DNA from 4 places in the Psychromonas sp. MME2 genome. Region 3 is predicted to be linked to each of the others. Evidence: predicted binding sites of a transcription regulator. Region 3 holds the regulator's gene; each other region holds the start of a gene.

Region 1 (6,318 bases), on a different contig from region 3:
GGGGAAACAACAGCAGGATTAGCTAATAAAGATGGTAGTGGTTTATATTGGGATATTATGCGCGCAATATATGAACCACTAGGCATCAAGGTTACGATAAAATCACTACCTCTTAAACGCTCACAACTAATGGTAGAAAGCCAAAAAGCAGATATGATGCTAGGAAATTATCGCGGATACTCCAACAATTTAATTTTTTCACAATGGCATTATGACACTAAGGATATAGTTGCCATATTCAAAAAAAGCACCTTGCCATGGCATGGCCAACAAAGTATTTCCGGTAAGCGTGTTGCTTGGGTTAGAGGCTCAAATTATGATAACTACCTTTCCGTAGACGTTATCACTAAAGAACAAAATAATCACGTAAGCCCATTGATAATGTTAGAAAGAGCCAGAGTCGATTACTTTCTCTGTGATCGCGCAGCTCTTGTCGAAGCATTAGAGGATTCAGCTAAACATTTGCAAGAAGCAGGTTTTAACCAAGACGACTACCAAATTAAAAGCCTCTTTAAATTGAAGTTATATCCCGCCTTTACCAATACACCTCGCGGTCAAAAGCTAGCCGAAATATTTGATAGTCAGCTCCCCCAATTACTCCACTCAGGTAAACTCAAGGCAATATTCGACAATTGGAATACCCCAATATTCCCATTTGACTACTGATACCAATCCGCATAAGCATCTGATCTATCTTGTTAATTAAAAATAATTGATAGCAACACTGCATTCAATCGCAGGTCATAGCTATAATTATGGAATCGGTAGACTTTGTATGAACTAATGGGATAATATCAAATCGTTTTATGGAGATGGATCCCCCTAATATAGTGACGCCCTAATAGGCCAAACGTTTAAACAACATTAACGTGTATGTTTAATACCAACCTGAATAAATAGCAGACCTATTTGGCTAGTTAAAATCAGATAACATACTGAATCAGTTTGGTATAAATTTATGCACGTGATAAGGGGGGAGATGTGTCAAGCCAATACGCACTTAGTCGAGCATCTATTGCAGTTCCATTTTTCAATACCATCAAAGAATATGGAAAAGATCCAAGAATCATCACCAAACAACTCGGTATTGACGATCACGTTTTTACTAATAGCAATCTTTATCTCCCCTCCTACTCATTAGGGCACCTCCTTGATTGCAGCGCAAAATTAACCAACTGTGATGATATTGGCTTTATATCTGGCCACATAGGTACAACGCAAGATCTACACCCTAAACTGGTATCATTGCTTGCTAACCAAGAAACATTAATGGATGCATTACTGGCTTTAAGCCAATGGCTGCATTTACAAGGCTCTCATTTCAATCTTGAGTTTGAATATATAGAGGGTGAGTTACGCATTTACCACACTAGCTCCTTGCACTCTTCACACAGAGGATTTAAACATGCGCACCTTTTTACAACATCACGCCTAATTAAACTATTAAGTAAATACCAAGGCACAGATTGGAAGCCTAATTATATTGTGTTGCAACCAGATATTGCCGACACCACGCAGATAGCACAAAAGACCGAAAACGGACGAGTATTAGTCGGACAACCTAAAAGTTATATAGCGATTAATTGTCAAATAGAGTCAATGGGGGCAACCAATAGCACTTACCGAGACAAGTCGACCAATGCATTACAACAACTAAAAATTATCATAAATACACTATGGTGCACTAACAACTTTAGTTTAGAGCTCATCGCTCACTTATTTGGTATTTCAGAACGCACCGTACAGCGTATATTTACCGAAAGCGGAGACACCTTTAGAAACTATATCAATAACTTAAAAGTAGACCAAGCAAAGCAACTACTTTTACAGGGATTTAGCGTAACTCAAACGGCAGAGAAGTTACAATACACAGAGCCCGCCAACCTTTCTCGCGCAATAAAAAAACAGACTGGCTTATCACCAATGCAATATATCAATCAACATGCTCGTGATTACACTCCGGAACTGCAATAGCCAATAATATTATAAAATATTACATGGCATACAATGTCGCAAAATGATAGGGACAGTATTGCCCTTCCCACGTAAAATTCTGAAATATACAAACATTATAATTTTGTTCAGGAGTCTATATGTTTAAAAAAACTTTACTTGCTAGCGTGCTCGCTGTCAGCGCATCAGCCAATGCTATCACGACTGAAACACGTCAAGCGTACAGCAAAGATTTTGGCATGGTTAGCTTCATGTATCCAAGCGAACAAGCTTCATGGTACTGGAAAAACCTTGATCAAGTGATGCCAACCGCCTCGGTTAAAAAAGCGGGTATTGCAAAACCACTTGAAAGAGATTACATCTCAGCAAGTAAAGTAAATAACGCGACTTTTAATGATACAAAATTAACTGAGATAATGAATGGTGAAAACCCAGCTGTAAACTCAATGATGATTGTGAAAGATGGCAAGGTTATTTTTGAAAAAAACAACATTCCTGCAAATACAAAACATGTATGGATGAGTAACGCCAAAGCTATCGCGGGTCTACTTGTCGCGATGTTAGAAGCTGAAGGTAAGCTTGATGTACAAAAACCACTTAAACAGTACATCCCTACACTAAACGGTAAAGATTGGGGTGACATTGCAATTATCGACGTATTAAATATGCAATCAGGTATGGATCATGAAGAGAATGATGCGGCACGTGCCAACCCTAACTCTTGGATCACTAAAATGATGTTCGCAGAAACGGGGGAAGCACCAAACTATTACGATACGTTAATTAACATTCCAAAAGCAAAAGCGCCAGGCCAAGCATTTGAATACAGCTCTGCTAATACGCAAATGCTAGGTTTACTGATTGCAACAATTGAAAACAAAACCTTATCGGAAGTGTTTGAAGAGCGCGTTTGGTCAAAAGCGGGCATGACTGGCGATGGTTACTTCTCAATGACACCTGATGGTCATGAAGTGATTCACGGCCTATTCAATTCTAACATCGAAGACATGGCTCGTTTTGGCATGTTATTTACCGATTCATGGTCAGCAACCGCTGAAAAGCAAATCATTCCTAGCGACATGGTGAAACATATTCAGAAATCGGTAAAACCAGGCGTTTACAAAGTAAGCCCTGCACACGTTGGTTTTATTGGCATGTTCCCTGATGAACCAATTGGTGGCAGCTACCAATTTGATGCGGTGTTTGCAGATGGAGATATCTACAAAGGCGGTATGCGTGGACAGGGTCTATACATCTCACCTAATAAAAATATCGTTGCCGTATGGTTTAGTAACCGTATCGAAGGTAACAACGTAGCAGGCTACATTCGTAACTTTGTAAAAGAAGAAATTAAATAACCTGTTTATCCGCCTGTATTGCATTCAAAAATAAAATACAGGCACTACCTTATCAAGTTCGCGGCATCTATATCTTTTATTTGATTGCACTGCGATAGAAGTTAAAAGTGCAAAAAGCAAGATCTACTCCCATGCCCCCTCGATTTATCTCTGAGCACGGGGTGTCCTGTACAGTTCCCAGATTAACTTATTTTGAATCGGCGAGTCGATAATCCAATTAAAGCAAGAGCAAAAATCGCCAGCGTTGCAGGCTCTGATACGATAATTTTCGTATTCGTGTAGCTAATATTATCTATTGCGCCTGAACCATGTAGCTTGATTTGCATTGAGTAAATTCCTGATATACCGAAATCGAGTCTTGCCCATTGGTTGTCACCACCAGTAAAGGGAGTGTAAAAAGTATTTGCTGATATTTCTTCGCCGTTAATATCAAATAAAGAAACTAAAGTATTGCTATTCGTTTCTTGACTTTCAATATCGAAAAAATCAATGCTGTTCAGGGTAACCGCTTCAGAAAAATCAATATTAAAGTAACCGGCCGCTCTTCTACCTTCATCATCAGGATTTGTACAGGTTAATGCATTACAAGTACTGGGATTTTCATGAAGAATTAACACATTACCAGGGCTAAGATCTCCTAGACTTGAGTTATTAAAGAAAGGAGCAGCAAGATCACTATCACCACCAGTATAATTATTTGTATCAAATATCACCGCTAGGTTATCTGCATTACGAGCAACATTTACCCCGTTAAAGGTAACACCATGAGACAAGCTATATTCATTGTCGATAATTGTCCCCGCAGCATATTTATCAAAGTTGATAATGCCACTTGTTGCGAAAGGAGAAGTAACAGCGAATAAAGCGGTTAAGAAGATAGTTTTAATGCAATTCATAATTTTCCAATAATAGTAATATTTATTTATGTGCCTGACTTATTAAGTCAAACCATCAAAGCAAAAAACAAGCCAACTTAAATAATCTATTTTTAAACATGCACTTATATTGATTTATTGATACATCGCCTTCTATGTATGTAAAGTAATTCGACTAATGTAAAACAAGGTTTAGCCCTGATGACTTCTCATAACTATGCATTTACAAATAAGTAAGCAACAAACGACAACAAACGGGGCATCCATGTATTTTACTTCATAAAGATAAACCCACGTTCAACGAGGAAATGCCTAAGTTACAAAACACCGTTTTGAAATACATGGTGAACTTCCTACACCTAATTGAACGTGGCATATTATTTTTAGTCAAAAAAGTATGGGTATTCTCTAGTACTATTATGTTTATTTTTCGAGTGCCACCACCTCACCACTCAGCGCAACTCCTGCCATAATGGCTCCTGCACCACATTGAAAGGTCTCGTTGCTTGAGGTGAGATTGTTTTTATAATTTGATTTGATATTTACTACCGCATTTCCACCTTCTTTTATCGCTCGGTCTTTTAGAGAAATCATGGCAGAAAGGAAAACCCAATTGCACGCTTCTTCATCTGTTTTATTGAAAGCGTTTGTTTTTTTCCTAGTTTTAAATTCACCTAATTCTTTGAGAGCTTTGCCGTAACTCTGTTCGCCAAAGTAGAATGAAACTTCAGAGCCTAATTTAGATTTAGCCACTTCAGAACTCATTGCCTTTGTAATAGAATAATTACCCACATCATCTCTAGCAAAAGTGCTTGATGAGAAAAAAACTAGTGATGAAAGCGCTAGAGTTGTTAATTTTTTCATTGCTATAAATTCCAAAATAGGTTGATTATGACTAGAGCATAACGAGGCTATACAATTTCTCATTGTCAGCCTGATTGTATTAAATAAAAAAACACAGTAATTCATAATCTATTGATATTCAAATAAATATTCTGTTTAAAAAATAATAGGTTCAAGCCTAGAGTGCATGTATACGCACAATTCAAACAAGGGCTTTAAAACAGCTAACAGCTAACAGCTAACAGCTAACAGCTAACAGCTAACAGCTAACAGCTAACAGCTAACAGCTAACAGCTAACACGTTGATTTTCTTTATTTCAATTTATGGGTGTCCAGCCTTTTGTTTCAGCAGGTCATGGGCGTATTGAAACGAGGATATGTGAGCAATTATTAATTGATAAAAAATGGTTGGCCAAGGAATATCGTTGGTCAGGCTTAAACAGTCTTATTAAAATAACCGCACAAGTACATGAAAAAAGTACAGGCAAAGAAACAGAGGAAACACGTTGGTACATTAGTTCATTGCAGTTAGGTGCAGAGCAAGCGTTAGGCGCAGTGCGTGATCATTGGCAAGTTGAAAGTATGCATTGGGTACTTGATATGACATTTAGAGAAGATGAGTCACGTATACGTAAAGGACGAGGACCATTAGCCTTTAACGTTATGAGAAAAATGGCAATGGCCTTATTCAAACAAGATAAAAGTAAATCGGCCAGTATGGCTGCGAAACAGAAGATGGCAGGGCTAGATGATAAATACCGCTCAACCTTGTTGGAGAGCGGGATTAAAATGCGCTAGCCGTGTCCCCACCCCAAGAAAACGTCAAAAACAAAACAAAACAAAACAAAACAAAAAAGTTCAACCAAAAAACCAAAAACATCAACCAATATCACGAATTCATTATTAAACACTCTGTTTTTGTGATATTTCCTTTGCATTTTACAACTGTTTAATAATTAAGCGTTTTTTAATGCTAGATTTGCATCCGAATAAAATATAACAAGGAGACTATTTTATGTTGAAAAAATCACCACTTACAATGATAACGAAGCAGTTATTTCCCCCCTTTCAGCAGCAGTATTCATGACTCTTCTGACAAGCCATAGCGTCTTTGCGGAAAACTTCTCTGCATATAATGCAGCACAGTTGTCAGAACACCTTCAGGCAGCTGTTGATAATGGCGATAGTAAAGATACGATTACAATTTTTGGTACCATTACGACATCACAACAATTCGACATCCAATCACCTGTAACAATTCAAGGTGCACCAGGTTTTCGTGTCAGCCG
Region 2 (6,318 bases), on a different contig from region 3:
TGCTGATAAAAAAAAGGTTGCCCAGCAATTGCTTGAAGTTATTCATCAACAATATTCTACGACGAATAACGATTAAGAAAATAGGAAATATAATGAAACAAATTGAACTAAAAATTCTTGATCCCCGTATTGGTAAAGAGTTTCCATTGCCTGAATATGCCACAATAGGCTCGGCAGGTATGGATTTACGCGCTTGTATTGATAGCCCAATAAGCATAGCTCCGGGTGAAACGCAGCTTATACCAACAGGCATCGCGATTCATATTGCAGATCCAACGTTAGCTGCAACGATATTGCCTCGCTCAGGCTTAGGTCATAAGCACGGTATCGTATTAGGAAATTTAGTCGGCCTTATTGATTCTGATTATCAGGGGCCATTAATGGTTTCTTGTTGGAATCGCAGTGCAACCGCTTTTACTTTGCAGCCAGGTGAACGTTTAGCGCAATTGGTTTTCTTGCCTGTGGTACAAGCAACATTCGAAGTGGTTGATAGCTTTGATGGTAGTGCGCGTGGGGAAGGTGGTTTTGGGCACTCAGGGACAAATTAAATAACAAAGGATGTTGTTAACAATGGTGACAAAAACAGAAAAGAAAAAGGTAAACCGTAAAGATGATATCTTACGCGCGTTAGCCATTATGTTAGAGGGGAAGCCTGGGCAACGTATCACTACGGCAAAACTTGCTGCTGAAGTGGGTGTCTCTGAGGCGGCGTTGTATCGTCATTTCCCGAGTAAGGCGAGAATGTTTGAAGGGTTAATTGATTTTATTGAGACGACCATATTTACACAAATTAACCTTATTAAAGATCAGCAAAAGCAAACGTTAATTCGTATTGAACATATCTTGTATTTTTTGCTTGGTTTCGCAGAACAAAATCCGGGCATCACGCGTATCTTAACGGGTGATGCATTGTTGGGTGAACATGAGCGATTACAATCACGTATCGAGCATTTATTTTCCAAATTAGAATCGCAAATTAAACAGGTGTTAAGAGAGAAACCAATTCTTGATGGCGGTAAGTTAGGGGTTGATGAGGCTATTGCAGCTAATATGCTACTTGCCTATGCAGAAGGACGTATGAGTCAATTTGTTCGTAGCCAATTCAAACAAAAACCGACGCAATTTTTTAAAGCGCAATGGGCTTTTTTTCACGAACAGTTTAAATAGCCATATTCTCATACCAATTCCGATAAATAGCTAATTATTTTACTGGTTAAAACAACTTACTGCTGCGTTGTAATTTTCGCAAAGGGAATAACCATTTACGTCAAATTACGCCTTGAATTAAGCTGTTTTTCCTGCGCAAAATTTAGATCACATACTTACCGGAATTGGTATCATCATCAACGTTTTAAAGTATTCACAAAGTGTTGATGATGTAACTCTTCCATTAAACGCGAGCTAATCAATCCACCTGCGCTTGGGATGACTATAATCAGTGATAAATTATCAAAATAGCATTTTGCTAAAACTTGTTAAAAGTCACCCCGAAGGGATCAAAGAGTATGATTTATTAAAGCTGTTACAGGAGCAACAACTTCAACAGCAGCAACACCTACCGTTTGATAACTTGGCTTTATTCCAGCAACATTTTCTTTTATTTCATGCACTTTATAAGCTTTCAGATCAGTTGCGATCTGAACAAGCAGGTTATATTGTTATTGAGGCACTGAACATTCAATGGTTGCCGCAAAGTGTTATTGCACAACAGCCAACCAGTTTAGTTAATAGAGATCCGTTGCGTGCATATTATCTAGACATAAATAATTTGCATAATACTAGCGGCGAAGAGGTTGATAATTTACTGGCTAGTTTTTGGTTGAAAATGAGCGATGATAGTGAAAAGCAGAGTGCTTTAGCACTATTTGAGTTAAATGAACCCTGTGATTTGGCGATGGTTAAAAAACGATATCGGCAGCTTTTAGCTAGGCATCACCCCGATAAAGGAGGTGCTGTTGCAACAGCGCAAGCTTTGAATGAAGCGATGGCGGTTTTAAAACGTTATTACGCTGAAGGTTAAAGATATGCACGCTTTTCTTTTCGGGTAACAATAAATGATTATCGTAGGAGCTTGTTGATTTTTATAAAGAATAGATTATAAGTGTAAAATAAATACCGAAAAAACAACATGTATGTCGAAAAAAATTACACTAATGGTTTTTGAATTCTAATGTTCGCCTATATTGTGTTGATATTTAAGTGTTTTTATTTATTGGCTTGATATTTGCAATTTAAGGCTTCGTTACGTTTAAAATAATTAACTCAAGGAAGATAAATGAATATCTCTAAAGTATTCTCTACCGCAATATTCGCCACCACGATGGTAATTTCAGCTAATGCTTCTGCGTCACTAATGACTGTTGCAACAAGAACGATTGATAATGCAGCTATGATTGATAGCAGTGATTTCATTAGCTCTTGGAATAGCCAAAGTTCAACGGTTACAACGAACGCTATCGATGCATTTGAGCTTTATAAAACTGGAAATAATACCATTAATCATTTTTCAGTTGATTTTACTATAGGTGCGACTGGGACTTGGGGTGTTGAAGCTGGATTAGATGCACACTATGGTGCTGCGTTATATCTTGATGGGCTTTTACTAACAAATAGAAGCGATGATTTATGGTGGAGTACAGACTGGGCTAATAGCGATGTTATGAAAGCACATGATATTGATATCTCAGTTGGTAGCCATTTATTGGAAATATACTGGGCGGAAAGCTGCTGTAATGGACCAAGTACAGTGAGATTTACAAATGATGGCCAAAATTGGGATGTGATGTCAAAAGAGAGTATTGCAGCCGCAGTACCTGCTCCCTCTGCATTAGCTATATTTGGTATCGGATTAATCGGATTCGGTTTGCGTCGTAAAAATAACAACGCATAAATTTAGCTTCTGAAATAATGAAATAAAGCCCCAATATTGGGGCTTTATCATTTCTAATACTCTCGAAAAGTGTTAAGCCGATTAATGGTGTTTATGACGTATCTTCATAAAGCTTTTAGGAACTAATTCGGCAATAAAGCTACGTGCTCCACGGCGCAGTAATGAGCTTAAGTAGAGTGTTAAGATAATGCATAAACTGATAATTTGCCACCAACTGTAATTGCCCTGCTGTTGCAGCCAGGATAACGAAATCGTATCAATATATTGATTGATTCCTAGGCCGATAATAAATGCTCCTCCCACCATTAGCATCGCTAAACTCATTGCAGCAAAAACCCCCTGTTGCTGGCGAATCATTTTTAATAGCTCAATACTGATTGTTGGTGCAATTAAAAAGAAGGCGATGGCAGCTCCCGGTGATAAGCCTGCCAATAATAGCATTGCAATGACAGGTGTGATGCCCGTGGCACAGAGTGCAAAGGGAAATGCAACGGCAATCATTACTATTACTTGTAACCAAAGAGCTTGTCCAAAAAAGTCCCAAACAGAGGCTGCAGAGAGGGTTGCTGCCAGCATCCAGCCTAATAAAACCCATGGGGCTGTATGATCTAACTGGTGTTGATAACCTTGCTTCACAGCATTTACAAATCGTGAGCTTGAGTGCTCACATTGGTTCGTGTTTGCTGCCGATGTAGTGTGTTGTAATTTAAAATGACGGCCTATGACCCATGCAATTAGCAATGCAAAGAGTGCGGCTAAAACGATGCGTAAGAGTAATAACTGCTCGCCTAGTAATGGCCACGAAATTAACAGCGCATCAAATCCTACAATGGGGGCGGCAATTAAAAAGGCAGTGGCAAAGGTTTGATTAGCCCCCATGGAAAGTAGGTGTTGGTGCATTTTAGTTGCACTAGGAGAACATATGGGCAGGGGTAAACCGTAGGCAACCCCCTTTAATGAGTCAGCAAAGAATGTTTGGCTGTCTTGAACCGGTAATATCGAAAACTTAGGTTTAAAATAATGCATTAAGGCACTGAGGAAATATGCCAACAATAGCATTGGCGCACTATGCATAGCGATATTGGTGAAGTTAATTAGTGTCAGTGCTGTATTATGTTGACGATGCTCATCGGTATCACCACTATTTGCTATTTTGTTGCCTTGATCATCATGCAGCGTTTCGTTGCTTACTGCGATATGTTGATGGTCGTGATCATCATGCAGCGTTTCGTTGCTTGCTGCGATATGTTGATGGTCATGATCATCATGCAACGCTTCATTGCTTGTTGCGATATGTTGATGGTCGTGATCATCATGCAGCGCTTCGTTGCTTGTTGCGATATGTTGATGGTCGTGATCATCATGCAGCGCTTCGTTGCTTGTTGCGATATGTTGATGGTCGTGATCATCATGCAGCGCTTCGTTGCTTGTTGCGATATGTTGATGGTCGTGATCATCATGTAGCGCTTCGTTGCTTGTTGCGATATGTTGATGGTCGTGATCATCATGCAGCGCTTCGTTGCTTGCTTCGATATGTTGATGGTCGTAATGATGTGCTTCGGTAGTAGCAATAGCACCATGGTCGTGATGATGTTCAATATAGCCAAGCCAGTGTGGTAATAAAACGGAGCCTAACACTAACAAACCTATCAGGCTGCCAATTCCCGCTGCATATTTATTTTCGGATGGGGGTGTCTCTTGACCATGCCCATGAAAATAGGGGCGATGTAAGACCACATGCATAATCGAGCCCATGACAAAAGCTTGTAACCAAGCTAGCCATTGTCCGTCTAGTTGTGCTAAAGAGTAATCGGCATAATAGGCACCAATCAAGGTGGCAATGGACATACATGTTAAAATGAAAATTGGCAGTGCACGGCCATATTGCGGGCGTAATAACCACCAAATTGTTAAGCCAACGGGAAATCTATGTAGTAATACTCCAAGGGCAAGTAACCAACTGGTGTGATTATCCGGATCAAAAATAAGCACTGAACCATCAATGCTAGCGTGCAATATTAGCCCTAAAATACCCAGAAATAATGTTGTTTGATGTGCTTGATGCGCGGCTTTATGAAAATATTTTTCTATCCAACTCGGTGCTAATATGCCCAAAGCCATTAATACTAATACAATTAAACCACCACTGTGTAATAACTCTGGAAGAATGTGGAATAAGACTAAACCGGAGATGGTCACAAATATAAATGCATCAACCAGGTCTATCCAACCCGATTGACGCTGTAATATGCGGTAAGTAATTGGGCCAAGAAATAGTGCGAATAGGCTGATCAGCAACAACATAAAAAATCTCAATAAAAGGAATTATTTGCGGGCGCACAATATATACCCATTAACCATCATTATGCAATATTAAGATGGCTGCGCCTGCTGCGGTAGTAACAAAGAGATCAAGGCAGCAGTGACAATAAAAAGTGCCGATACCAGCAGACAAGCTGATAAGCCAAAACTAACAAAGACCCACCCAGAGAGAAGTGTACCAATTAATCGTCCGAGTGCATTAGCCATATAATAAAAGCCTATATCCAGTGATACGGCATCACGTTGCGCATAACTGACGATTAAATAACTATGTAATGATGAGTTAATAGCAAATAACGCACCAAATAAAAATAGCCCGGCAATAAACCAATCACTACCCCCTTGTAAAGAGGCGATAACTAATAGTGGGGTCATTGCTAGTGTAGTTGCCCAGATAACGGCTGTTTTTCCCGCTGGGACTTTGCCCGAACGTTTACCAGTAAAATAAGGTGCAATTGATTGAATGCCGCCATAGATGATAACCCACAGTGCCATTAAGCCACCCACACTCCACGGTGTCCAGTCTAGCGTCTCACTCAGGTAAACAGGTAGTGCGACAACAAACCAAACATCACGAGAGGCAAATAAAAACAGCCTTGCCGCTGAGAGAATATTAATAGGACGACTTTTGGAAAATAGCTCGGTGAATTTTATTTTTCGACTTGCTTTGCCTAGCTCTTTTTTAAGTAACAGCATACTTGCGCTATAGACAATAAAGATCATGGCCGCCATTAATAGCATGGCACTTTGAAAACCAACTAAAGTCAGTAATAAACCACCAAGAAAAAATCCCACCCCTTTTAGAGTGTTTTTTGAGCCCGTTAAAATGGCTACCCACTTATAAAGCGTACCCTGTTGTTCATCTTTAACCAGAAGTTTTATGGCACTTTTGGCGCTCATTTTGTTAAGGTCTTTGGCAATACCAGAGAGGGCTTGAGCTAACATAACCCAAGGAATGATTAACCAATCATTGGGTAGGGCGAGCATCAACAGCGCAATGACCTGCATTAACAGGCCAATATTCATGGTTTTATTTAAACCTAAGCGTGCGCCTAACCATCCGCCTAACAAGTTGGTGACGACACCAAAAAACTCGTAAAACAGAA
Region 3 (6,318 bases):
CCAATAAAACCCTTTTTGAAAATCCAAGGGTTATTATATACGCTAGAAAAACAGACGACAATGTCCCCTCCATTTGGCAACTAAGCAGTAAAAAAGGGGTGCTTTACAATCAAGACACACTAACGTTAAATGATGATGTATGGCTAAAAAATCTGAGCTTGGATCAATTAGTGCAAACGATGCACACACAAGAGCTAACGATACTATTAGATAAAAAAGAAGTGACCAGCGATCTTTTTGTTAATTGGACTGGGCCGCAAATGAAGCAACAAGGCGTCGGACTATGGGGGTCATTAGAGTCTGAAGAATTTGTTGTCAAAGATAAAATTGAAACGGTATATCTCAATGAAAAAAATTAAATTTAGCATAGCAATCAGCACGTTAATCATCACATTTTCCTGCTTTTCCATTGAGTCTGATTATGAACAGCCGATCCATGTTAGCTCCGTCAGTCAACATGCAAAAATGAAGGAAAATACGGTTGTATTTATTGACAATGTGATATTAACTCAGGGAACGATCAAAATTACCGCAGACAAACTAACGGTCATTCGTGGTGAAAAAGCAAACCAAGAAATAATGATAGCAGAAGGCAATTTAGCGACATTTTATCAAACACAAGATGATGGCAAACCCTTTGATGCCCAAGCCAACACCATTCGCTATGATCTAGCAGAAAGCACCATCACGCTACAGGACAATGCTCAAGTAAAACAACTAGATAGTGAAGTTAATGGTGAAAAAATCGTGTACTCCATCAATAATGAAGAGTTAACGGTGAGCACGGGTCAAGCTGCAACTGATCGTGTTAACACGGTATTTTTACCCGCACAATTTGAAAATAAAAACACATCGACCTCGGACGACAAAACCATAGAAAAAGAAGAATAGATAGAATGGCAGAATTAATTGCACAAGGTTTAGTGAAAAGCTACAAAGGTCGCACGGTAGTTAATGGTGTTAGCTTAACCGTGAAAACAGGTGAAATTGTCGGTTTACTTGGCCCTAACGGCGCGGGTAAAACAACCTCTTTTTACATGGTGGTGGGTTTAGTAAAACAAGATGAAGGTAAAATAACCATTGATGATGAAGATATTTCTCATCATCCCATGCATATTCGAGCACAAAAAGGGATCGGTTACCTCCCTCAGGAGGCCTCTATATTTCGTCGTTTAACGGTAAGCGAAAATATCATGGGCATTTTACAAATTCGTAAAGAGTTAACGGCAGCACAGCGCGAAGATAAGCTAGAGACCCTATTACAAGAGTTTCATATCACCCACATTCGCCACAGCAAAGGGATGAGCTTATCCGGTGGTGAGCGTCGCAGGGTAGAGATAGCCCGAGCGCTTGCTACAGAGCCAAAATTCATATTACTAGATGAACCCTTTGCCGGTGTGGATCCCATTTCAGTTATCGACATAAAAAATATTATTCAGCAGTTGCGTGACCGCGGTTTGGGCGTATTAATTACCGACCATAACGTTCGAGAAACCTTAGATGTCTGCCAACACTCGTACATTGTTAGTCATGGTGAAATTATTGCAGTTGGCACACAGCAAGAAATATTAGAGAATGACCATGTAAAACAGGTCTACTTGGGTGAAGAGTTTAGACTTTAATTAATCACCTTATTTGCGTAAGAGGAAGAGATACTTTGATAAAACAGGGTTTACAATTGAAAATGGGTCAGCAGCTTGCTATGACCCCTCAATTACAACAAGCTATTAAATTATTACAACTCTCTACACTTGATTTACAGCAAGAAATTCAAAATGTGCTGGATGAAAATCCGCTACTTCAACAAGACGATGAAAGTGGTATTGCAGAGGTAAGTAGCGAACAAAAAGATAGTAGCGACATGGACACATCGGAGGCGTTAACTCAACAGGAGTTCTCCGATGATTTGCCTATTGAAAATAGCTGGGAAGAGTCATTCACTGCACCACCAACAACGTCAGTCTCCTCTGGCACAGTCAATTATGAAGGTGAAGATACTGTCTATCAAGGCGAATCTTCAGATACATTACAAGACCACTTAATCTGGCAGATGCAGTTGACGCCATTTACAGATACAGACCAGCTCATTGCTACCGCAATTATCGATTCCATTGATGAATCCGGCTATTTAACCACTAGCTGCAGAGATATCTTAGAAAGTTTAAATGATGAACTAACGGATCTAGAGTTAGATGAAGTGGAAGCGGTACTAAAACGTATCCAACATTTTGATCCGCTTGGTGTGGCAGCTCGGTCCACACAAGAGTGTTTGCAAATACAACTAAAACATCTGTCAGAACAAACACAATGGCGCAGCGAAGCATTAATGATTCTTGATTTGCATATGGATTTACTGGCTAATCGAGATTACCGAACATTAGCAAGAAAAACTAAACTAAAAGAGAGTGAATTAGGTGAAGTAATGCGCCTTATTCAGAGTCTAGAGCCTCGTCCTGGCAATCAACTCGAAGAGAGTAAAGCACAATATATCGTACCCGATGTTTACGTTAAAAAAATTGCAGGGCAGTGGCGTGTTTCTTTAAACCCTGATTGCAATCCACACTTATCGATTAATCAGCAATATGCCGATTTATGTAAATCTAATATCAGTAAAACAGATTCACAATTTATTAAAGGTCACTTACAAGAAGCTAAATGGTTCATTAAAAGCTTAGAGAGTCGAAATGAGACACTGCTAAAGGTTTCCAATTGTATCGTCCAACAACAGCAAGCTTTTTTCGAGTATGGTGATGAAGCAATGAAACCGATGGTGTTAAATGATGTAGCACTAGAGGTTGAAATGCATGAATCAACGATTTCTCGGGTGACTACGCAGAAGTTTATGCACACCCCTAGAGGGATTTATGAGCTCAAATTTTTCTTTTCTAGCCATGTCGCCACTGAAAGTGGTGGAGAGTGTTCATCGACAGCCATTCGCGCATTAATCAAGAAGCTAGTAACAGCAGAATCACCAAATAAACCTTTAAGTGATAATAAAATAACTCAGTTACTCGAAGAGCAAGGTATTAAAGTCGCACGTAGAACCATTGCAAAATATAGAGAATCATTAGGTATACCGCCATCAAATCAGCGTAAACAGTTGCTATAGACTTGATTAAGATTAAAAAATGACTATTTGTTAATAGTCATTCAAGAAGAACCTGCTAGAATTGCGCGCTAATTTTATGGATCGTAAACAGAATATATAATATGAAAATATCGACTTTATTAACTCAAGACTCCGTTTTCAGCAAGGTAAACTGTACAAGTAAAAAAGGCGCACTAGAAAAAATTAGCCATATCGCGGCTGAAAAACTAGGCATTGACGCACAAACGTTATTTAACGATTTAATTGCGCGTGAAAAAATAGGGTCAACGGGGGTCGGAAGCGGCATTGCAATCCCACATGTAAAAATTGATACATCGTTGCCCGCTACAGCCGTTTTTTTACAATGTGATACAGCCATTGATTACGATGCTTACGATGGTAATAATGTCGACCTTTTATTTGCTATTTTTGTTCCTGAAGATAAATGCCAAGAGTACCTAGTTGCACTCTCTGAAATTAGCAAAAAATTATTAGATAAACCATTTCTGCGTCAATTGAGAACGGCAGATTCAGACGAAGCCTTGTTTAAATTACTACAATCAGAGTAGTTAACATAGGACAGAGTCAATAACTAGTTGGGATTAGCATGAAATTAATAATTATTAGTGGACGCTCAGGCTCAGGAAAAACGATCGCGTTACATGTACTTGAAGATTTAGGTTATAACTGCATCGATGGTGTCCCATACCAACTCCTTGAACAATTACTTGATAGCGTTGATCCCAGCAATAATAAAGTTGCGATCAGCTTAGATATTCGCAACTTGCCTCACGACATAGCCGCTATAGAAACGTTGCTTGCTGCATTACAGAATAAAATTGAAGTAGAAATAATTTATCTCGATGCCATGACCAGCGCTTTAATCCGCCGTTATAGTGAAACAAGGCGCCTGCATCCATTATCTAAACGCAAATTATCCTTATCGCAAGCGCTAGACCTAGAACAAGAGCTACTACTTCCCATAAAGAATATAGCCTCATTAACGATTGATACCACAACGTTATCGATTCACAATCTCAACGAACATCTAAAACTTCACTTACAAGGTTCAACTAAAAGTAACTTATTGATTATTTTCCAATCTTTTGGCTTTAAATATAAGGTCCCGGAAGATGCTGATTATATGTTTGATGTACGCTTTTTACCCAACCCTCATTGGATACCAGAACTGCAAGAACACACTGGCCTTGAAAAGCCAGTTAAAGATTACCTGCGTAGCCAGCCTATGGTCGAGCAGACCATCAATCAAATAGAAAATCTATTCCACTCTTGGTTACCCTACCTTGAAACGAATAACCGAAATTACGTCACGATTGCGATTGGTTGTACTGGAGGGAAACACCGTTCGTCTATGTCACTGAGCAAATAGCGGCACGTTTTAAACCTCACTACCAAGTGCAAATTGAACATAAATGTTTAAAAGGCAATAAATAAATGGCTATCATTAATCAAACAATTACAATACAGAATAAACTTGGCCTGCATACACGAGCAACCATAAAATTGGTTGAATTAGTAAACTCTTTTGATGCCACCATCACCATTAAGCATCAAGGAAAACAGGCCGATGCTGATAGTGTGTTGGGATTGTTGGTGTTAGAAACCTGTTATGGTCAAGAGATAGAGATTATTGCCCAAGGTAATCAAGCAGAGCAAGCAATGAGTGCAGTTACAAAGTTAATAGAAGATAAATTTTTCGAAGAAGAATAAAGGAGTTAGGCAATGCTGGAAAATACAGATGTACAAAATGCTCAGCAACGCCTTCAAGAAGTTAATCAAGCAGTAGAAAGTGGCATGTTTGTCCGTGCACGCAGCATCCTTGATAAAATGGCTGCCTGTGACATCGCTTTACTACTGGAGTCCTCCCCTCCTTCCCACCGTAAAGTGCTTTGGAATTTAACCGACCATGACCAACATGGTGAAATTTTAGAAGAATTAAATGAAGATGCTAAAGATGGCATTATCAATTTAATGGGTGCCGCTAATCTTGTAGCCGCCACAGAAGGGATGGATACCGATGATCTCGCCTACATACTAAGGGGCATTCCAGATAGCCTCTATCAAGCCGTCTTACAGAAGATGGACAAGCAAGATAGACACCGTGTAGAACAAGCATTGGCTTACCCTGAGGATACCGCTGGTTCGTTAATGAACACCGACACGATCACGCTAAGAGCGGATGTCTCTATTGATGTTGTTTTACGTTATTTACGCCTCAAAGGGGAATTACCAGAAGCAACCGACACCTTATATGTGGTCAATGAAGACGACCAATTAATTGGTGATGTACCACTATCGACTCTACTTACCGTTGATCCAAGTCTGTCTGTTGAACAGGTAATGAATGATCAAACCGAAGCGTTATCGGTAGAACTCGATGAAGGTGAAATAGCTAAATTATTCGAACGTCATGACTGGATATCCGCGCCTGTTATCGATGCCAACAAACACCTTCTTGGTCGAATCACTATCGATGATGTTGTTGATATTATTCGTGAAAATGCCGAACACTCGATGATGGGTATGGCTGGTATGGACGATGATGAAGATACATTTGCCGCGATAATTCCCAGTGCTAAACGACGTACTGTTTGGTTATCGGTTAATCTAATGGCCGCCTTTGTTGCCGCTTCCGTATCTAATATGTTTGAAGCGACCTTAGAACAAATGGCCACTCTTGCCGTCTTAATGACGATTGTCCCTAGCATGGGGGGGATCGCGGGTAATCAAACATTAGCATTGGTTATCCGTGGTATTGCCGTTGGCCATATAAGTGACAATAACACGCGCTGGCTAATTGGCAAAGAAGCCGCTATCGGATTGCTTAATGGTATTGTTTGGGCAATTTTAGTCGCTTCTGCCGTCGCTATTTGGAAAGATGATATACGTGTTGCCTTTATCATTGCTGGCGCAATGTTCATTAATCTCTCTGTAGCCGGTATCGCTGGCGTGACGATCCCTCTATTAATGCATAAATATAAAATTGATCCGGCATTAGCAGGCGGAATGGCATTAACAACCGTTACCGATGTCATCGGGTTATTCTCCTTCCTCGGCATGGCAACATTAGTACTACGACATTAACCCCCCAGTAATGCTCATGGTTCTTCACGAGCATTACTATGATCACTTTTCCCATCTAATCTATAACCTTTATAGTGCAAGGATTTATACACTTGCCTCAAAGTGGTGCTTAATAGATTCTATTT
Region 4 (6,318 bases), on a different contig from region 3:
CTTTGATGAGTTTACACCGATAGGGCAGGATATCACTATCACGGGGGATATAACCCTATTGATAACCGGGGATATATTGACTAAAAACAGTAACTTTGTCTTTGCTGACGACACGAGCTCATTGACGATATTGACCGATGGTTCGGTAAATCTTGATTCATTGACGGATCTTTTTGCTGATGAAACGGTTAACTCTGAGGGGGAGGCTCCACTCACCATATATTCATCATATGAAAGCAGTAATGATTCGGATATGGCTGTGACAGTGGGAAGTAATGCTGATATGTACGCCAGAATTTATGCTCCGAATGGTAATTTAGATTTAGGCGGCGGTGGTGATATTATGGGGGCCGTGCGAGGCAAAGAGGTTAATGTTTCTGCTGGTACAGGTATTCATTATGATGAAATGCTATCGGATATGATTGATATCCCCGATGAGGAGCCGACGGCAGCGTCATTTACTTCTGTGCACTATTTTTATCCGTAGCCAGACCCTTTTTCATGTAAAAAAGCCCCTGAACAATTGTTGTTTTAGGGGCTATTTATTTTAATTTATAGCATTATACCAATCGGAATAAATAGCTGATCTATTTTACGGGTTAAAATAACTTACTTTTTTGTTGTAAGTTTCGCAAAGGGAGCAACCATTTTCGTCAACTTACGCCTCAAATTAAGCCATTTTTCCTGCGCAAAATTTAGATCACATACTTAACCCAATTGCTATTACAATGGGATATCTATTATTTAATTTTTGCTAAATCATTAATTTGTATATTACCTAACGGGTAATTATCAATGGTGCGAAGGATCGCACTACTATCATGAACTTCAATAACTTGCATCGGATCTTGGTATTGAGTTTCTGCATTGCGCTCGATGCCAAATTGATCTTTATAATTACTGCTATAGAAAAGAGTGAGTGTCTCGCCTTCTTTGAGACCATTGCGTTTACCTAGGTTAATTTGCACGCTGTTATTTTTTACTGAAATCACTCTGGCGATCGGGAGCATGCATTGCAATTGTTTATTGATATCTTCATTAACATTAGCGAGCAGGTTAATAATTGCTTGCCCATACTCCCTTTGCCAAAACAGTTTACTCTGTAAATCAGCACTTTCATGCATACCATATTCCCATTTAGCTTCGGTGCGATATTGCTTGCTCATGACAAGGGTCCCCTGTAGAGCATCATAGAGATAAACGGTCATATAAAAATTTCGTAGTGGGTCAACAAGCCAATAGTTAATCGAATTTTTGCTGTCAAAATCAACGGATAGATCATTGATCTCGGCGTAAAAAATATATTGGCTATCGGTTTGTGTTGCCATCGTTGATAGAGTATTAGAGATATTTTGCAGGCTATAATGTTGCCCTAATCGGACCGGAATATCGATTAATTCTCTAACATCTAACTGTTGAGGTGATAATTTTAAGCGGTTAAATAACGTTTGCGTTATTTGCTTATTAATGGTGTGTATCTGGCCGTCAACGGCATGATTGGGATTGTTTAATTTAAAACGTGTAATGGCGATCGATTTTGGATACTGGGCTCCTTGGCAACTATTATGTGAGAGTTCAATATCGACACTGATAGTGACCATTAATTTATCTTCTTTTACATTTTCATCGATGATGGTTAGTGAATTAATTTCGCCTTTACTGTTAAATACCAATTTATTTTCAACTAACACCCCATTGTTGACTTGCTGCAGAATGGATATTGGCCCCCCAGAATAAATTAATGCATTTTTTAGCGCCTCTTTGATCGCCACATCTCGGGCGCTATCGATATCCTGCTTAATAATAAAAGCTTCTCCGGATGACGTAAATAGCTTTGCATTGACACTGCAGCAGCATAAAGCCAAAGTGAAAAGTATATATTTTAACATAGAGAACCTTTAACTTAAAAAATAAACCTGTCATTATATTAAGCAATTTTCGAACCAATATTTTAAATAAATTTGGATGATAAAGTTTACTAAAGCTTTTTGCCCTGTTGCCGATACCTTCTATGAAAGTTAAATCTGTCCAAGGTAGGTAAGAATGAATAATTTATTGGTACTGGCAGGGGCTGCCTTGTTATTACAGGGATGTGCGTCAACAGCTCCCGAGCAAACAAGCGCGGCACGTAATATAGAAACGACTGCCGTTGTAAATACTCGCAGCGTTAGCAAAGATGATCATCTCTATTATTATATTGCTCGTTCTTCAGCGAATAGTGATGCTGCTTTAGGGGAGGTTAATGCGAGTATAGTGAATAATAATAGCAACTCGGATATAACTTCCTTTGTTGGTGAGCGATCTTTTGTTCTTTCTGAAGTCGTCAGCGATATGGCAGAGCAACTTATTATTAATCTCCCTTCGACATCTCGTCATCAGGCAATCGCCTTGACATCTATTGTTGATCTACATAACCATCAAACCACCAACTGGCTAGGGCAAACTATCTCAGAGCAGTTTATCCATGAATTGCATATTCGTCATATTCCCATTGTTGACTTTAAAATAACTGGCAATATTCAGTTAACCCCTGAGGGTGAATTTGCGTTAACACGCGATTGGAAAAGGTTGAATAAAGACATAGATGTTAACAGAATTTTGACAGGTACAATGTCTCGTAATGAAGAAGGGGTGATGCTAAACATTCGCATTGTTAACGCTAACAATAATTTGGTTGAATCGACTAGTAGTGCTTTTCTCCCTAATAATATGTTTGTTGGTGGGAATTATGATTATCAAGAAAAAAATATATCTCACGTAATAGTACATTAAGTGATAAAAGTTTGAAATTAGTACAGATTGTAAAATGAAACTAGGATTATGCTTTTAAGTGGCTCGATTTTTGCTTTGTATGATTAACTCTGCAAGAAACACAAAGTAAGGAATATTATTATGTCACATGGGATTAATCGTTTCATCTCTTCGCTCTTAATGGTTGTCGCTATCTTGTTGTTAAGTGCCTGTGCGAAAACCAATGGTCAGCAACAGAATATGCTGTTTAGTAGTAATGATCAGCCATACATTATGACTTCTATCGGTTATGCTCCAATTGCCGCGCAGCAAGGTGAATCCTTTGATCTGCAAATGTTGAATGCAATTAAGGCTTCTAAATTAGAGGCTTATAAAGAGTTGGCGGAACAAATCTATGGTGTGTTATTGAGTTCGGAAAATGCAGTCAATGGCTCACGTTTGCTTAACGATTTGATTCAAGCGCAAGTGAACGGTTTGGTCAGAGGGGCGAAGGTGCTAAAAAGTTATCATGAAGGGGATCTCTATATTACAGAACTTGCATTGGATATGCGTAGCGTCTCATTATTAAAGGAGTCAGGTATTAGCTATAGTAAGCAAGAGCCTGCCGTTAATGTTGAACAGCAAGTGTTTTATTAGTTTGCGTGTTGTTGGCTAGGTCGTGTGGTATAGAGGTAAATAAATATTGCTCGTTGTTTATGCCTTAATATCTTGACCTAACAGAGATGCACTTGTCAGGGAGCCCTTGTTATTATAAGTGACGCTGTTTTTGCCCGTTTCTTGTTTTAAAATCTGCATTAAATGTTTATTGCTTTTCATGCTCAATGTGACTAGTTGGCCATTAATGTCGTTACTTTTTTTGCATGAGCGAAGCTGTTTATCGATTTCTTGTTTTAACTGTTGTAACTTTTCATTTTCCGCTAGGGCTTTTTGTAAGCCGTTTTTTATCAAGCTGTCATCGATTGAGGCGATCTGTTGCAAGGCATTTTGTTTGTCAGACAAAATTTCTTTTAATGAAGAAAAATTTTTTTCTTTGAGACAGGTAGTTTCCGCCTCGAGGATTGATTGTAAGGTATTAATTAGGGTCAGTTGTTGCTGTAATTGCTCTGCTAGCATTTAAATATCTTCCACTATCGATTATTAGCTAAATGCTTTACTAAAGTCACCTTCAAATTTACTTAATTTTTCAGCCAAGCGTTCGGTATTGATTTTGTAATCACCATTCAAAATTGCAGCTTTAAGAGATTCAATTCGTTGTTTATTCACTTGAGGCTCCGAAGATGATTGTTTTTCTAGTTTATTTAAATTCAACGCTTGTGAAGTTAACTGCACGGAATCTTTGCTACTCGCACTTGTTGTTTGGGATTGTTCACCTAAAGATTGTTGTTTTTGTGCCTTATTTTGCTCAACAATGATGTTTTTTTGTACGCCTGATCGATTTATATTTATACTCATGATCCTATCCTTAAAGTACTACATATTTAACTTATCGGCCGTATTTATAATTTCTTGAGTACTAAATTACAAAAAATTAGAAAGACACTTGAACTTCCTTTAGCCCTGATACTGTCCCAACAACTATTCGTTGTGTGCGTGAATTTTTAACTCTTACAGTGCCTCCAATATTAGCATCATTTAAAGCAATACCTGAAGTTTTTATTAGTAGCCCTTTGTTATTTGCTTTGATCACTACCTTGTCATCTTTGCAAACAAAACAGACGTCTCTTTCGGTGATTATTTTTTCGTTAGATAGATTACGTTTTAATCGCGTGCCGATAAGTACGCTTAATTCATCGAAACTACCATTTTTGGCTTGATATTTAGTCACATAGCTTAATTTTATATTATCGGCTGTTAATCTATTGCCCTTGATCAGTGACGTGCTTGTCATTACTCTCGGTATTAATATCTTAACCTGTGCTCTGACATAGGTTGTCCATGGCTTTGGATCTGTACAGGTGATTTTTACCGCTGTATTTTTTTTCAAGGTGTCACCGATAACCTCCCCAATCAATTCACTTGCACAGGGGATAAAGTTGTGACGATTATCAATTGGGGAAATGTTAATTTGCAATTTCTGTTTGGTGTTTGTATCGTATGAAGTATCATATTTGGATGAAATAATGGATTCTGCAAAATTTTCTATCTTTTTTCTGTAATTGCTCTCAGCGAAACTATACGAACAGTTTATAATAAGCAAGATGAGGAAAAAACGTATCAAAATATTCACCTTATTCGTTGATTATTTATTTATTGCTTAATTAAGAAACTTAGTTTAATGGATTTCCCTTCATTATAAAACTACTTGTTTTTGCTAAGCACTATAACAAAAAGGATTTAAACATGGCCGGCATTTTAGACTCTGTGAATCAGAGAACACAATTGGTGGGGCAAAATCGTCTTGAGTTGCTTTTATTTAAATTGGGTGGAATTCAACGTTATGGGATTAACGTATTCAAGGTAAAAGAAGTTTTACAGTGCCCACCTTTGACAATGCTTCCTAAATTACATCCTTCCATTCGTGGTGTCGCTCATATACGAGGACAAACTATTTCTGTTATTGATCTGAATTTGGCGACAGGTGGACGCGCTATCGATAACGTTGAAGAGCGCTTTATTATCATCACAGAGTATAATCGTTCAATTCAGGGGTTTTTAGTGGGCTCGGTCGAGCGCATTATAAATATTAACTGGGAAAATGTGTTGCCGCCTCCTAATGGTGTTGGCCGTTCAAATTATTTAACCGCAGTTACGGATATAGAAGGAACATTAATTGAGATTTTAGATGTTGAAAAAGTGTTAGATGAAATTGCGCCCGTTAATGCTGAAGTTAATGCGGATATTATTGCACAGGGTATATCTGAAAAAGCGATGAATAAACGCATTTTAGTCGCTGACGACTCGACCGTTGCGCGTAAACAGATTCAAAAAGCGATATCAACACTTGGTTTTGAATGTGATTTAGTTAAAGATGGTAAAGAGGCGCTGGATTTGCTCAAGGAAGTATCCAAAACACAACCTGTTACGGACCGTTACGCTTTAATGATTTCTGATGTAGAAATGCCAGAAATGGATGGCTACACATTAACCGCTGCGGTTAAAAAAGATCCTGATTTATGTGGATTACATATTATTCTGCATACTTCATTAAGTGGTGTTTTCAATCAATCAATGGTTGAGAAAGTTGGGGCCGATGATTTTATTGCTAAATTTAATCCCGATGAATTAGCTTTAGCAGTGCAACGTTTCTACTAACTTAGATAAATAATATTAATAAGTGAGATACTATTTGTGAGATCCCTTTCTGACGATATTTATAAGCAGTTTTCTAATTTTCTTGAGCAACAATGTGGTATCGTTCTCGGGGAAAATAAGCAATACCTTGTAAAAAGTCGATTAATCCCTTTGATGGCTCAATTTTCAATTCAATCACTGACTGAATTAATCAATCAATCAATGAGTTATAAGAATAGATCATTGAGAACCGCCGTTATTGATGCAATGACGACTAATGAAACATTGTGGTTTCGTGATAAGTATCCTTTTGAGTTGTTGCCACAAAAAATATTC

The links. Region 3 encodes sigma-54, which starts transcription at its own class of promoters, with help from an activator protein. Its sites were predicted from a motif close to GTTGGCACGNNNNTNGNNT; they were not measured.
Region 1: the regulator sigma-54 is predicted to act here: its motif matches at 4,266-4,284, upstream of AB1A03_RS14885 (PEP-CTERM sorting domain-containing protein).
Region 2: the regulator sigma-54 is predicted to act here: its motif matches at 2,212-2,230, upstream of AB1A03_RS01335 (CCXG family PEP-CTERM protein).
Region 4: the regulator sigma-54 is predicted to act here: its motif matches at 2,830-2,848, upstream of AB1A03_RS06830 (LPP20 family lipoprotein).

What each region holds. Positions count from the first base shown of each region.
Region 1 is NZ_JBEWXI010000014.1:45,458-51,775, reverse strand. Features, by position in the region: gene AB1A03_RS14900 (substrate-binding domain-containing protein) at 1-666, shown strand, start outside; gene AB1A03_RS14895 (helix-turn-helix domain-containing protein) at 982-1,974, shown strand; gene AB1A03_RS14890 (serine hydrolase domain-containing protein) at 2,094-3,311, shown strand; gene AB1A03_RS14885 (PEP-CTERM sorting domain-containing protein) at 3,494-4,207, opposite strand; gene AB1A03_RS14880 (excinuclease) at 4,610-5,050, opposite strand; partial or broken gene AB1A03_RS14875 (ISAs1 family transposase) at 5,372-5,827, shown strand; gene AB1A03_RS14870 (right-handed parallel beta-helix repeat-containing protein) at 6,113-6,318, shown strand, end outside.
Region 2 is NZ_JBEWXI010000002.1:206,308-212,625, reverse strand. Features, by position in the region: gene coaBC (bifunctional phosphopantothenoylcysteine decarboxylase/phosphopantothenate--cysteine ligase CoaBC) at 1-76, shown strand, start outside; gene dut (dUTP diphosphatase) at 90-548, shown strand; gene slmA (nucleoid occlusion factor SlmA) at 571-1,167, shown strand; gene AB1A03_RS01340 (DNA-J related domain-containing protein) at 1,439-2,020, shown strand; gene AB1A03_RS01335 (CCXG family PEP-CTERM protein) at 2,276-2,890, shown strand; gene AB1A03_RS01330 (permease) at 2,972-5,194, opposite strand; gene arsJ (organoarsenical effux MFS transporter ArsJ) at 5,264-6,318, opposite strand, start outside.
Region 3 is NZ_JBEWXI010000012.1:199,472-205,789, reverse strand. Features, by position in the region: gene lptC (LPS export ABC transporter periplasmic protein LptC) at 1-359, shown strand, start outside; gene lptA (lipopolysaccharide transport periplasmic protein LptA) at 346-891, shown strand; gene lptB (LPS export ABC transporter ATP-binding protein) at 897-1,622, shown strand; gene AB1A03_RS11220 (RNA polymerase factor sigma-54) at 1,661-3,109, shown strand; gene ptsN (PTS IIA-like nitrogen regulatory protein PtsN) at 3,211-3,657, shown strand; partial or broken gene rapZ (RNase adapter RapZ) at 3,696-4,543, shown strand; gene AB1A03_RS11205 (HPr family phosphocarrier protein) at 4,544-4,819, shown strand; gene mgtE (magnesium transporter) at 4,832-6,193, shown strand.
Region 4 is NZ_JBEWXI010000006.1:187,293-193,610, forward strand. Features, by position in the region: gene AB1A03_RS06815 (DUF7305 domain-containing protein) at 1-487, shown strand, start outside; gene AB1A03_RS06820 (flagellar assembly protein T N-terminal domain-containing protein) at 741-1,889, opposite strand; gene AB1A03_RS06825 (FlgO family outer membrane protein) at 2,044-2,772, shown strand; gene AB1A03_RS06830 (LPP20 family lipoprotein) at 2,893-3,387, shown strand; gene AB1A03_RS06835 (flagella synthesis protein FlgN) at 3,445-3,864, opposite strand; gene flgM (flagellar biosynthesis anti-sigma factor FlgM) at 3,889-4,203, opposite strand; gene flgA (flagellar basal body P-ring formation chaperone FlgA) at 4,280-4,735, opposite strand; gene AB1A03_RS06850 (chemotaxis protein) at 5,092-6,003, shown strand; gene AB1A03_RS06855 (CheR family methyltransferase) at 6,040-6,318, shown strand, end outside.